Regions from separate parts of the Mesorhizobium sp. ESP6-5 genome, predicted to be linked through region 2. Evidence: predicted binding sites of a transcription regulator. Region 2 holds the regulator's gene; each other region holds the start of a gene.

What was found. Region 2 encodes LexA, which represses DNA repair genes until DNA is damaged. Its sites were predicted from a motif close to TGTTCNNNNTGTGTTCNG; they were not measured.
Region 1: the regulator LexA is predicted to act here: its motif matches at 2,219-2,236, upstream of LB524_RS16355 (DUF3072 domain-containing protein).
Region 3: the regulator LexA is predicted to act here: its motif matches at 1,452-1,469, upstream of LB524_RS10315 (sel1 repeat family protein).

Annotation. Positions count from the first base shown of each region.
Region 1 is NZ_JAIUGR010000009.1:56,007-60,461, forward strand. Features, by position in the region: gene LB524_RS16340 (EF-hand domain-containing protein) at 1-500, opposite strand, end outside; gene LB524_RS16345 (DUF4112 domain-containing protein) at 877-1,326, opposite strand; gene LB524_RS16350 (YidB family protein) at 1,333-1,800, opposite strand; gene LB524_RS16355 (DUF3072 domain-containing protein) at 1,976-2,185, opposite strand; partial or broken gene LB524_RS29080 (hypothetical protein) at 2,683-2,883, shown strand; gene LB524_RS16360 (class I SAM-dependent methyltransferase) at 3,012-3,626, shown strand; gene LB524_RS16365 (aromatic ring-hydroxylating oxygenase subunit alpha) at 3,764-4,455, shown strand, end outside.
Region 2 is NZ_JAIUGR010000008.1:37,209-41,663, forward strand. Features, by position in the region: gene LB524_RS14695 (ABC transporter ATP-binding protein) at 1-176, opposite strand, end outside; gene LB524_RS14700 (ABC transporter substrate-binding protein) at 235-1,221, opposite strand; gene LB524_RS14705 (GntR family transcriptional regulator) at 1,372-2,145, shown strand; gene lexA (transcriptional repressor LexA) at 2,556-3,299, shown strand; gene LB524_RS14715 (ComEC/Rec2 family competence protein) at 3,293-4,455, opposite strand, start outside.
Region 3 is NZ_JAIUGR010000005.1:212,672-217,126, reverse strand. Features, by position in the region: gene LB524_RS10335 (AMP nucleosidase) at 1-95, opposite strand, end outside; gene LB524_RS10330 (hypothetical protein) at 213-407, opposite strand; gene LB524_RS10325 (hypothetical protein) at 448-603, opposite strand; gene LB524_RS10320 (DUF2147 domain-containing protein) at 812-1,153, opposite strand; gene LB524_RS10315 (sel1 repeat family protein) at 1,593-1,859, shown strand; gene LB524_RS10310 (branched-chain amino acid ABC transporter substrate-binding protein) at 2,283-3,404, shown strand; gene LB524_RS10305 (acetyl/propionyl/methylcrotonyl-CoA carboxylase subunit alpha) at 3,486-4,455, opposite strand, start outside.

The sequences.
Region 1 (4,455 bases), on a different contig from region 2:
TCCTGGTCTCCTCCGGGACGGAAAAAGGATTGGAGTTCCTGCATGTCGACGCTTTCATCGCCGTCCTCGTCGACAGCGTTGAAAATTCGCCCGATGAAATCCTGAACCTCCGTCCGCGACAGTGTACCATCACCGTCGGTGTCCATGATGGCGAACATGATCCTCATTTTGGCACCCTGCATCATATCGGCTCCCGCCCTGCGGCCGTGCTTCATACGTCCCGTATCACGATCGCTCATCTCGTCGTCCTGAAGCCTTGGGCCCCTGTGTCGCCAATCTGCCTCGGGGTCTCGATCCTTTGCTGTTTTTTCCTGCAGCATCTCATCCATCATCTCGCGCATCATTTGACGCATTGCTTGCTGGTTCTGTCCGGCTTCGTCCGCCGTCCGATCCTGGGCTGTTGATGCGGGCTTGGGAACATCCGCCGATTGCGCAAAGGCGGACGGGGCGAGCATAGCGAACGCGGCCGCCAATACTGTAGTCGTGAATGCTCGTGTCATTGGGTTTCTCCATTAACTGCCACGCCGACCACCCGGCGTGCTGTCCAAACCAGCAGCTCGGTTCATGGTTCCTAGGCATCGGGCGCAAAAGCGGCATAGCTCCGATCACCTCAGCAAAGCGCTGGCTGTCTTTGTCGGAATCGACCTTACCGATCACCTGATCGCTGCGCAGATTTGCCAGCGGCGCAACAAAGATCGGTCTTCACCGATTTTGCCGAACTCATTGAACCCACGTCGACAAAGGTGGCGCAGATTCCGCAGCCAGTTCCGAGAGTGCGGCTGGATGAAACATTCCAAGTTGGCGGCAACGGCATCGTCTCCGGCCAACACCGGCCGCTTCCCGGTCGCGAACGCCGCATGGGCGATGCCCTGCGAACTACCGTTCAGCAACCTGACGGCTTAGATGGCCACGAAGCAGGCGGATGTTGCGGTTGTTCGACTTGTAGTAAACATCGAAGATCGATCCGAGGACGGGCACGCTTCCCAAGACGGTATCAAACAGCACATTGGCCAACATCCGAGCAACCAACAGCTTCCCAGCGCCGCATTTGCGGGCTCGCAGCACAATGTAAGCCGAGATCAACCCGGTTGCTGTATCTCCCAGCACAGGCACCAGGCCTACCAGAGCATCCAGTCCGAACCGAATTGGCGTTCCCGGGATTCGCCAGCGCGAATCAAGCAGCACTGCCAAGAGGTCGAGCTCGGCGATTGCCCTCGCAGTCTGGCGATCCACAATAGGCGTTTCGCTTGTCCCTACTTTCCGGCTGCCATTGCTCGCTCGATCCAATCTCCTCGGTTTCGCACCTCTCCAGTCCGCTTCCGTCATGTGGAATTAGCTTTGTATCGGCCGGGAAGGCACGTCGTCGAGCAGGTTGGGCTGGTCTGGAGCATTTGTTCGGTCGTCTGCTGGGAGGGTGCCGTCTGGGGTCATCTGGTTAACCGCGTCGGGCAAATCCCTGGTGATCCTTGCAATCAGCTCCTCGCGCGAGAGGCCGGTCTGGTGGGAGAGTGCTTCCAGCGTCGGCGCATCGATCGCCGTTACCACCTCGTGCGGCTCGATCGGCTGGTTCGGCCCGGTGCCGACCCAGGAGTCTACCTTCGACCCGGCACCTGCGTTTCTAAAGCGGTCGAGAATATCGCCGAGCGCCGTGCCGGATACGCCCTTGGACACCTGGTCCAGTATCCCGCCCTGGGGATTATTGGGATCGCCCGCTCCGCGGATCGCCTCGGCAATCTTGTCGCGGTTTTGATAAGCCAGAACCCCCAGCATAGCGATCGCAAGTCTTCCTAGATTGGCCACTCGTTCCTCCTGGGGTTTCGAATATGGAGAAGGTCTCGCCTTGCCAAAAGTTCCGCGATTGCCAGCAATATCAGGAAGGGCTTGGCAATCCCGACCCGCTCCCCAGCCGACTATGAGGCCTGCCCGCGCGAGACGGAAGGTCGAGGCGGTAAAGACAGAGCGCCCGAGCTGGTGCTTAAAGTTTCAGCTTTGCCCTTAGTGCATCTATGCGCTTGGAGGCCTCTGCCTTGCTGAGGTTGTCTGCAAAGCTTTCCTGATCCTCAGCCTGCTCACACAGGGTTTTCAGATAAGACGCTTGGGATGGGGTCATCGGGTCGTCACCACTCACCCCTCCGTCGGGATCTTTCTCGACGTTTGCATCGGGTTTTGCGCGCGAGTCTTCCATTGCGATCTCCTGTCTTGGCATGGGGAATGCATTTGATCTTGTTTTGTTCCATCTGCTTGTTGCGGCCGTCGTGAGCGCAGAGCCCGAGCATGCAGCCGCATCGTTTCCCCACTTTCGAATGGATTCACAACGAGGGCACAAGCCATCCACTACTCGTGTCCTTTCGCGACTTCCGGGTGGTCACCGCCGACTCCGACATCGCAGGAGCACGGAGGCTCGCTGTGAGGGTACTTGCGCTGCACGCAACCGGCCTGGTTGGGATGACGAGGCTATTCCGCGCCGTCGTCGCTGGATCATGCGCCACCACCGGTGCTCATGGCGCGCTTGCCACCATCGTAGGCCTTGAAGACCAGCCGATAATATCCGGGCGACGCTTTCCGCTTTGGAAGCCATTGCCTTCAACCATCGGAAAACCTGTCTCACCTCGTGAGCCGGCGCGCGGCCGTTCAGCGCTATGCAACCGCACTCGGCTTCGTTCTCCCCCGTGTTGGTCCCGGGGAGGCGCGCTGCTCGGACAGGCGATCGGCGACACAGAGCACGGTGATCGGTGCCGCTGGCGGCGCCCAGATCAGTGCGGTGGTCGGCTCCGCCGCAACGCCGCAGCGGCGCGAAGACCAGCTCTGCCGCCACCAGGAGTGCTACGGCCGCATCGGCACCGCACCCTGTGACGACCGCGCCATTACAACCGCAATTACTGATTACGAGATTGCGTGGCTGGAGGGGGCAGCATCTCCTTCAGCTCCGCGACCGTGAAAGATTGAGGACGTCATCTTTTCCGCACTTCGTGCTGCTATATTTTGCTTAGGCGGACAGGAGGAGGTCGATAATGACTAGCTTTGCTGGCGCCCTGAGGAATCGCGGCAAACACGTTGCCAAGCGGTTGCTTCGCTACGACAGCCGCAACTGGCTGCGCATACGCCAGATCGAGGCCTTTACCGCGTTCATCGAAGCGGCCAACCGCAAGTCGCGAGATGTGATCGAGATCTCGCCAGGCTGGAACCGCTATTGGCGGGCGCTGTGCCCGGACTATCGCGCCGTGGACTTTCCAGACTTCGACATCTGCCTGGATCGGACCGAGGAGCAATATTCGATCGTCATCGCTGACCAGGTGTTGGAACATGTGCAGCGCCCGCAAGCGGCCGCAGCCAACATCCACGCCATGACCAAGCCCGGCGGCTGGGCGATGGTGGCCACACCCTTCCTGTTCCGCGTGCATGCGCGCCCGCATGACTACAACCGTTGGACGCCAGCGGGGCTTAAGCAGCTAATAGTCGAAGGCGGCTTCGCCCCGGACGACGTGCAGGCCTTTGGTTGGGGCAACAAAGCCTGCGCCAGAGCCCATATTGGCGGTCCTGTTAGGGCGTATGGGCTATGGCGAGACTTAACCAACGACGACGAATATCCGCTGATGGTGTGGACCTTCTCCAAAAAGCGGGTTTGAAGCCCGCTTTAGGGGCAGATATCAGCATGATTTTAGAGCAGCCGAGTTGGGACCGCGCAGGCTGTGCGCAGCAGAGCCAATTCCCTTGCGATGTCGCCCCACTTACGACAGGATTGCAGCAATTCGAGGGTTAGCCTATGACGCCAGACACCTTGCGGCCCAACCACCTGCCACTCGACACTCCGCCCGTGCAATACCTTAATCTGGACCCTTCGCTTTATGTCCGGGATGATATCTGGCAGCAGGAACGGGGCAACATTTTCGCGCACACCTGGCAGTTCATGGGGCCAGTCGCCTCGGTCGCGACGTCCGGTCAATACCTTGCCATCGACATCGCCGGTACGCCGATCTTCGCCATCCGGGGCCGGGACGGGACCTTGCGCGGATTTAAGAACGTCTGCCGCCACCGGGGGGCGAAACTTCTGGCCGATGGCGAGGGCAAATGTGGGCTGATCGTTTGTCCCTATCACAAATGGTCCTTTGCCGACACCGGACGGCTGGTGCAGGCCCCATGGTATGGCAAGGATCCCGCGATCATCGCCGAGGACTGGCCGCTGGAGACGGTGCAATTGTCCGAGTGGCGCGGGCTGCTCTTCGCGGCACTCGACCCGAAGGAAAGTCTTCTGGAGCAACTTGGCTCTCTGCCCGCCGAACTGGCGGACGAGCCGTTGGAGACCTATGCCGCCACCGATCAGGCCACCGTCAGCTTTGCGGCGAACTGGAAGATCTACACCGACAATTTCGTCGAAGGCTACCACATCCCTGGCACGCATCCCTCGTTCTACGCTGCCATCGACTTCGAAGCTTTCCAGACCACTGCCCATCCCGG
Region 2 (4,455 bases):
TCGAGGATCAGGGCGCCGGAAATGGCGTTGAGCATGCTGCTCTTGCCGGCCCCGTTGGAGCCGATGACGATGCCGAACTCTCCGGTGGCCAAGGACAGGCTGAGACCGTCCAGCGCGACCTTCTCGTCGGCCTGGCCCTTGTAGAACACTTTGCGCGCGGATCGAATCTCGAGCATCGTTTCTCCCTGACCTCGGGATAGCGGCGCCGACGCCGTCACCCCGGCAGTTCCGATGTTAGTCGACGATGCAGCCGCAATCGGCCATTGAAGCCGGTATCTCGATGCCGAACGCGGCCATCGCCTTGCGCGAGATCGTTGCCATGTGGTCCTTGTAGGCCGGGCGCGACGGCGCGATCGTCTTGGGATCCTTGCCCTTGAGGATCTCGGCGGCGATGTTGCCGGCGTTGACGCCGACCTGCGTGTAATTGACCGCGAAGCTCGCCGGCACGGTGCCGTTACGGACCGCACTGTCATCGGAGTTGACGACCGGGATACCGGCCTGGCGCGCGGCCGCGGAGACAGCGGCGATCGCCGGCTGGATCAGGTTCGAGGCCGGGCCGTAGATCACGTCGGCCTTGCCGGCGAGCGAAGCGATGCGTTGCTGGATGTCATTGACGTTGTCGATGCCGACCTCCACCACCTCGAAGCCCGCGGCCGGTGCCGCCGCCTTGATCTTTTCGACCAAGGCAACGTCATTGGCCTCACCGGGATTATAAGGCACGCCGAAGCGCTTGGCGTTCGGCAGCAGCTTCTTGGTGAAGGCCATCACCGCGGCGACGTCCTGCAGATCGCTGGCGCCGGTCATGCCTTCGTCTCCGGCGTCCCATGACGGCACCAGCTTGGCCGCCACCGGATCGGTGACCGCGGCAAAAACGATCGGAATGCCGGAACCGGCAAGCGCTTTCTTGGCGATCTGCGATACCGGCGTGGTGATGGTGTAGATCAGCTTGGGCTGCTCGGCCTGCAGCTTGGCGATCATCTGCGGCACCAGCGATGCATCGAAATTGGTGTGGCTCTCCGTGTAGACGACGTCCTTACCCTCGACGTAGCCATTATCCGTCAGCGCCTTCTTGAAGCCGGCTATGGCGGCGTTCAATTGCGGATGCTCGCCGAAATTGGCAATGCCGATACGGATCTGATCGGCCGCGGCACTGCCGGCACTGACCATCAATGCGCCTGCCAGGGCCAAGCCCGACAACCAAGCGGATTTCGACTTCAACATCATTTCCTCCCAGATTTGATCAGGGCCGCTTGGAAACGCGGCTACTACGGCGATCATGGTGAGTCCGCTGGTCTGTGTCAAACATTATATATAATTGTTGCTGTGACGCACTATCATATATACTTTTCGCCAGACGACGGATTGATCACCATGCTGAATGAAACGAGTTCCACAAAAACGGAAGCCGCCTATCAGCTGTTGCGGCGCGACATCCTGACCACGCGCCTCATGCCCGGCGCCCCGCTCAAACTGAGTGCGCTGCGCGGCACCTATGGCGTCGGCTGGACACCGTTGCGCGAAGCCCTGTCGCGGCTCGAGGCCGAACGCCTGGTCACCGCGATCAGCAATCGTGGTTTTGCCGTGGCTCCGGTGTCGCGGGCCGAGCTGGAGGATCTGGCACGCGCCAGGATGGTGATCGAGATACCCCTGTTCCTCGAATCGATGGAAAAAGGCGGCAGGGAGTGGGAGGATGCCGTGGTCACCGCCCACTACCGGCTCTCGCGTTGCAAGACGGCGGTCGACGATCCCTCGGACGCGGCCGTCGACAGATGGGACGAGAACCACGAGGCTTTCCATGCGGCGCTGCTGAGCGCCGCCACATGCGACTGGCTGTTGCGGTTCCGCTCGACGATCTCGGATCAGCTGCGCCGGCATCATCGCTTTCTTGGTCTGGCGCCGACACTGCGGGCCGCGGCCGGCCTCAAGGATGGCTATGAAGAGGCAATCGAAGCGCTACGCGAAGCGATTGCGATCGAACACCATACCGCGATCATGGAAGCGGCGCTCGACCGTGACGTCGAGCGGGCCAAGGCGCTGATGACGGCGCATATCGGCTACACACTGCACGTCTATGTCCACAGCGAAGACAGCGGCGCTACCAGATACGCCGCTCGCGCCGGCAGCTTGAAGGCGGGTTCGGGATAACTTCAGCGCTTCCGCGACGCCTATTCGAACGCGCTGGCCGGAGTGCGCCGAACGCCCCGATCCATGGCCGCCCGAAGCTACCAATCGTTGGCATTTTGGTTTCGTTTCGTTCCGCGAATAATGGCTCCGCGAATTATACGTCCCTCCGAGGAGAAGCCTTCCAACTAACTGATGCCAAAGCCTCGTCGGCGGATGGGCCACAGGCCATTAACCAAAACGATTTCAATGCGCCTGCCGACGGCGGAAAGGACTGGTTGCCGCCCGCCGTCGCGGGCAAAAAACTTCAGACCCCTTAACAAATTCATTAAACTTTAAACGGTTGCAGAACACAACTGGAACAGATAGTGTTTGTTCTGGGTTTGTTTTTTCGATTCTGGTTCAACCTTTCGTTCAATGTCTTGGGGGCCGCCATGCTGACACGCAAGCAACATGAACTGCTGATGTTCATCCACGAACGGCTCAAGGAAAGCGGGATACCGCCTTCCTTCGACGAGATGAAGGAAGCACTCGATCTTGCCTCCAAGTCGGGGATCCATCGCCTGATCACGGCCCTGGAGGAGCGCGGCTTCATTCGCCGGCTACCCAATCGGGCGCGCGCGCTGGAAGTGCTGCGGCTGCCGGACTCGATCGCGCCGGGCCTCAATGCGGCAAAGAAGTTCTCGCCAAGCGTCATCCAAGGCAGCCTTGGCCAAGGCAGTCTCGGACGCCAGATCAGGCCGGCCGCTGCGCCTTCGCGCCTGCCCGCGGCCGGCAACGACGACGACGCGGTTTCAGCCGTGTCCATCCCGGTCATGGGCCGTATCGCCGCCGGTGTGCCGATCGATGCCATCCAGCATCAGACGCATTCGATCTCGGTGCCGCCGGACATGATCATGGGCGGCGAGCACTATGCGTTGGAGGTCAAGGGCGACTCGATGATCGAGGCTGGTATCTTCGATGGAGACACGGTCATTATCCGCAATGCCGACACGGCAAGCCCGGGCGAAATTATCGTGGCACTGGTCGACGAAGAGGAAGCGACACTGAAGCGGTTCCGCCGCAAAGGCGCTTCGATCGCGCTCGAGGCCGCCAATCCAGCCTACGAAACGCGCATTTTCGGGCCGGACAGGGTCAAGGTACAAGGCAAGCTGGTCGGGTTGATCAGGCGCTACTGAACCGGCTTGTCATCGGGCTTGTCGGGTTTTTTGTACGGCGGCAGCCCCCTCGCCTCGCGTGAGAATTTTCGCTGTTCGTGCCAGGGCCGATATGGTCCGTCGACGGCAAATGCGATCGCGGCCCGGGTCGTGGCCGACTGGGGATTGAAGAAGACGGCAGCGCTTCCCTTGCGGGCGAGCTGCCGTTTGGTGACGACGAGAACCAGTGGATTGTGGCAGGCGTCATAGGCGGTTGCGTCATTGACGATGATCAGGTCGGCGAAAGCGCAGGCTTTCCAGGTGGTCTTGCGGTCCTCGACATAGGCAATGATCGCGCCGGAAGGGTGCCTGGCAAGGCACAGGCCTTCGCGGCAGTAGAAGGGCGATCCCGGCGGCAGGTCGGTGGGACTGGCAACATCGAATTGCCTGTCTGTCGTGTCGAACATTTCCGGTTTGACGATTGTTTCGGAGATCAGGGCGCGCTTCCAGTTGTCGGTTGCGAATTCGTTCGGACGTTCCCGGTTGACGGCCAGTTCGCCATTGCCGATCGGCAGCGCGACCAGCCGCGCATCTTCCGAGATCAGCACATCGGGCGCGCGTGTGTGCGACACAGTCAACAGGCCGGCGAGCGCGAATGGCAGCGCCGCGAGCCGCAGCCATGTCGTCGCCATCGTCGCGATAACCAGCGCGACGGTGACCAGCAGCACGGATTGCTGCGAAATCAGCCCGACTCCATCGACCGGAGAGCGCTCCGATATCCACGCCGACACGGCGATCATTGCTGTCAGGCCCTTGCCCATGAGGTAGAGAGCCGGCCAATCCAATCCGAATGGCATCAACAGCGCGCTGGCGACGGCCAGGAACATCACGACCGACACGATAGGCATCACGGCCAGATTGGCGAACAGGCTGAGCGGCGATACCCGCTGGAAATGCCAGATGGCAAACAGTGCCGTGGCGCTGCCGGCGATAATGGACGTCATGGCCAGTCCACCTGTCGCCAGCAGGAATTTTCGCGTCAGGAACCCGGGCAGCGATCGCTTTGGCGGCGGTGGCCGCGTCTTTCCCGCACGGTGATCGGCCCAGCCGGCATAAGCGCCAACCAGGGCCGCGGTCGCGGCGAACGACATCTGAAAGCTCGGGCCGACGACCTCGTGAGGCGAGACCAGGATGACGG
Region 3 (4,455 bases), on a different contig from region 2:
CGCAGAAACTTGGTATTGCGGTCGTAGAGCACCTGCAGCGCGGCAACGGCCTTTTCGGCGTTATCGAAGCTTTGCCGGCCAAAGGGCTCGGGCATGACGACAGATTCGATGGCTTGGGGATAGATTCGCTTTTCCATGGCTCAATATAGAGACTTGGACGGGCGGTTGGGAGGGGGCTCGCCGCCGAAGGCGCTCAAAGGGCCCTTTTTTCTTCAACCCCGCTGCAGGCTGACCAGTAGTACGAACCCGACGCCTGACTTTCTGAGCGCCGGCGCCTCGATCGTCGAGCCGCTATCGGCGCGCATCATCGGCACCGCCAGGACCGGAGCGGCCAGCAGCATCAGGATGAGCGCCGCCCGCGGCAGGAGCCGGAGGGTCTTGGAGAGGTTGGCGGCGATGCGGTTCATGATCTCTGGGCTTTTCTTTTCGAGGTCCGGGTTCTCTGCTTCAGTGACGAAAATCGGTCGGGCAGGCGAGATGGCACATTCTGGTGGCGCCGTCCCAGGAGCGCGGGGAACGGCCCGCTTCGGCGACAAGGATGGCGAAGAACATTCCAAACAGGCTCATCAGCAGGCAGACGATGGTGAAGCGGCGAGCAAGCATTGGGTCCGTGTCTCCTTCAACACGCATGAGAATGCCCTGACGCCTCTGAACCGGCTCTGATGCCGGCGTTCATCTGCCGTTCAAATTGATTGAAGGGATGTTGACTGGGTTGCGGCAACCAGAATGCCGACCGAGCGCTGCCTGCTCATCGACAGAACGAAAACGGGGCCCGCCAGGCCCCGTTTAGAGATCACACGGAAATGGTCGCTTAGAGTTTGTGCCAGGTCTGGCTCTTGCAGATCAGTCCGCCGAGCACGCAACCGCTCATCTTGAGCGAGGCGCCCGACAAGGTTGCCTTGCCCGAATAGGTCTTGTCATTTGCCGGATCGGTGATGTTGCCGGTGTATTTGTTGTCGCCGGCCGCCTTGAGCGAGCCGATGGTCTTGCCGGCATATTTGCCTGATTTGAGCGTGATGGAGAACGAGCTGCTGCCTGAAATGGCAGCGGTGTCGCCGGCTTGCGTTTTCCAGTTGCCCTCGATCGGATCGGCCCACGCCGCGCCGCTCAGGATCAAAGTGGCCGCCAGGGCCAGGCTCACTTTTCGAGACATGTCTTCCTCCCTTTGGATAGCCGGCCGAATGCTCCGCCTCGCCGGTCTGCCGCTTACGCAAACGTAAGCTAATCCAGCTTCCGTCAAAACGAAAGCGGTGCCGCGACGGAAGGCTTTGGCATTTCGAAAGCGCCTGAATTCGCCCTGTCGGCCCGGAAATGAAAACGACCAGCGCCTCGTGTTTGCTTTCTAGGGTTAGCAGAGTGTTGACCGCGCGCTCGAAAATTTTCGTCAAATTTGGCGAAAACCAGCTGAATTGCTGGCTTCGTATCCTTAACGAATTTTCGCGTTTACCTCTTGTTTTAGCTTTGTTTTCCTCAAATTAAGCACGCCATTTAACGACGGATTCAAGCCTGCGCGGCATTCTCGAAAGCATCGAAAGAGCGGCCCGGTCAAGACGAACGGAGGCAGCTCTCGGGAGCCAGACAGGGGACTAAAAATGGCACGTTTTGAAATGCTTGAAGCAGGCTTCGGCGCCATGGGGGCAACTGCCCAGGCCGACATTCTTTTCGAATTGGGCATGATGTATGCGACCGGCCGCGATTGCGAAACCGACGTCGTTGCCGCCCACAAATGGTTCAACATCGCCGCCATCAAGGGATCGGCCCGCGCCGCCGAGTTGCGCTCGGAACTCTCGGCGGCCATGTCGAAGGTCGAGATCGCCAAGGCGCTGCGCGAAGCCCGCGAATGGATGACCATGCACTGAGTTCCGCCAGACGGGGACGCTCCGGCCAAGACCGCAGAAAGACGGTCGGGCCAACAGGGAAAAGGCTGCGCAGACAGCCAGGCCACGGCCATCGACAACGAGAATGCGGCACGCCGACAGGTCCAAGCCGCGCGACGGACCATGATCCCGAAGATTCCGGTTTTCGGAAGGATCATGGCCAACATGAAGACAGGGAAGGTTGGGTTCACAGCGCGGGGGCGCCGGGGAAACAGCCTGACAGGCAAAAAAAGCCACGACCGGCCGGAACAAGGCTGGCGTGGCTTTTTGCGTGGATGAGGCCCCACAGGCCCAATCGAGTGGCGCCAATGCGCCTAGACAGGTCCGATGAAGGATGAAATTGTCCCGCCTCTCTGGAAGAAGCGCGGCCGGGCGGCCGCGCGTGAGTGGAGGAGTTCTATTGTCATGAAAAAAATGAGTGTTTTGAGCGCGGCCATTTTCGGCCTGATGATGAGCGCGCCGGTCGCGTTCGCCGATGACATCACCATCTCGGTGGTCGGCCCGATGACCGGACAGCTCGCCACCATCGGCGATCAGTTCAAGCAAGGCGCACAGGCCGCCGCCGATGCCATCAACGCGGCTGGCGGCGTCAACGGTTCCCAGATCAAGCTCGACATCGAGGACGACCAGTGCGATCCCAAGCAGGCGGTGTCGGTCGCCAATCGCATCGTCGCCAACAGCGTCAAGTTCATCGACGGGCATGCCTGCTCGGGTTCCAGCATTCCGGCCTCGGCGGTCTATGCCGAAGCCGGCGCGCTGATGATGAGCCCGGCTTCCTCGAACCCGGTGCTGACCGATGCGGCCGCCAAGGCCGGCTGGTCGACAATCATGCGTCTTTACACGCGTGACGACGCACAGGGCGCTTTCATCGGCCCGTGGATCGCCAAGAAATACGCCGGCAAGAACGTCGTCATCCTGCACGACAAGAGCGCTTACGGCCAGGGCGTGGCTGATGCCGTCAAGGCGACCATGAATACCGGTGGCCTCAAGGAGGTCTATTATGACGCCATCAACCCCGGCGAGAAGGACTATTCGGCGCTTGTCACCAAGCTGAAGGATCTCAAGGCTGATGTCGTCTATTTCGGCGGCTACCACCCCGAGGCGGGCCTGATCCTGCGTCAGTCGGCCGAACAGAATTTCAAGTTCCAGCTGATCATGCCGGACTCGATCGCGTCGCCGGAATTCTGGCAGGTTGCCGGCCCGGCCGGCGAGGGCACGATGTTCGTGTTCCCGTCGGATCCGCAGGCAAAGCCGGAAGCCAAGGCAGCCGTCGAGAAGATCAAGGCCGGCGGCTTCGTGCCGGAAGGCTTCACGCTGTTCTCCTATGCCGTGGTCCAGGCATTCGCCGAAGGCATCAAGCGTGCTGGCAGCGATGATCCGGCCAAGGTTGCCGAGGCGCTGAAGAATGGCACGGCGATCAGCACCGTTGTCGGCGACGTCACCTTCGACGAGAAGGGCGACCTCAAGAATGCCAGCTACGACATCAACCAGTGGCATGACGGCAAGTACGCGCCGATCGCGCAGTAATCGCCCTGGCAGTCGGGTACTCCAAGGGAATGGCCGGGTTCGTCCTGGCCATTTCCGTTTGCGGTCCGCGGTGCGCTCCTTCTATCCGCCGGCGGCCGCGGTGGACGCGTTCTGGTCCTCGGCGAACCGCACCAGCACCGCGCCGTCGGTGACCTGTGCGCCTTCCCCGGCGATCTCGGCGATCACCCCGTCATGCGGGGCGGCGATGGTGTGCTCCATCTTCATCGCCTCGAGGATAAGCAGAGGTTGCCCTTTGATCACAGCGTCGCCTTTCGCCACGCGCACAAGCTTGACCAGGCCCGGCATCGGCGCGCGCAGGCTGCCGGTGGCGACGGCCGCTTCATCGCTCCTGGCCAAGGGGTCCGGCACCGCGAAAGTATAGCCGACGGCGCCTTCGAACACCGTGATGTGGCCAGGCCAGCGGGCGAGGCGGGGAACGGCGCGAATATCATGCGAACTGGTGCTGTCATAAGGCGCATCGAGCGCCACCTGGAAGCGCCCGTCCGATCGCACTGAAATCTTTGCCTGAATGGCTTCGTCGCCGAACGTCAGCCGCATGCGCCGCGCCACGCCGTGGAAATGCGCATAGCCGGCGAGTGATGACCATGGGTCGTTCGACGACGGCAATGCTCCGGCGCCCGAGGCCGCCAGGGCGGCAGCCGCGATGATTCCGCCGGTCGGCGGCGCGACCGCCGTCAACGCCTCCTGGTGTCTGCCGATCAGGCCGGTATCGATGTCTTCAGCCGCAAAATCCGGATCGGCGGCAAGAGCGGCAAGAAAAGCGGTGTTGACGGTGGAGCCGGCAATCTCGATTTGCGCGAGCGCGGTGCGGAGCGCTTCCAGCGCCTGCCGTCTGTCTCCGGCATGAACGACCAGCTTCGCGATCATCGGGTCGTAGTAGGGCGAGATGGCATCGCCAGCCCGCACGCCGGTCTCGATGCGCATCGCGGCGCCTTCGGGGACAACGTCCGGAAATCTAAGGTGGTGCAGCGTGCCTGTCGCCGGCAGAAACCCCTTGGCCGCATCCTCGGCATAGATGCGCGCCTCGAAA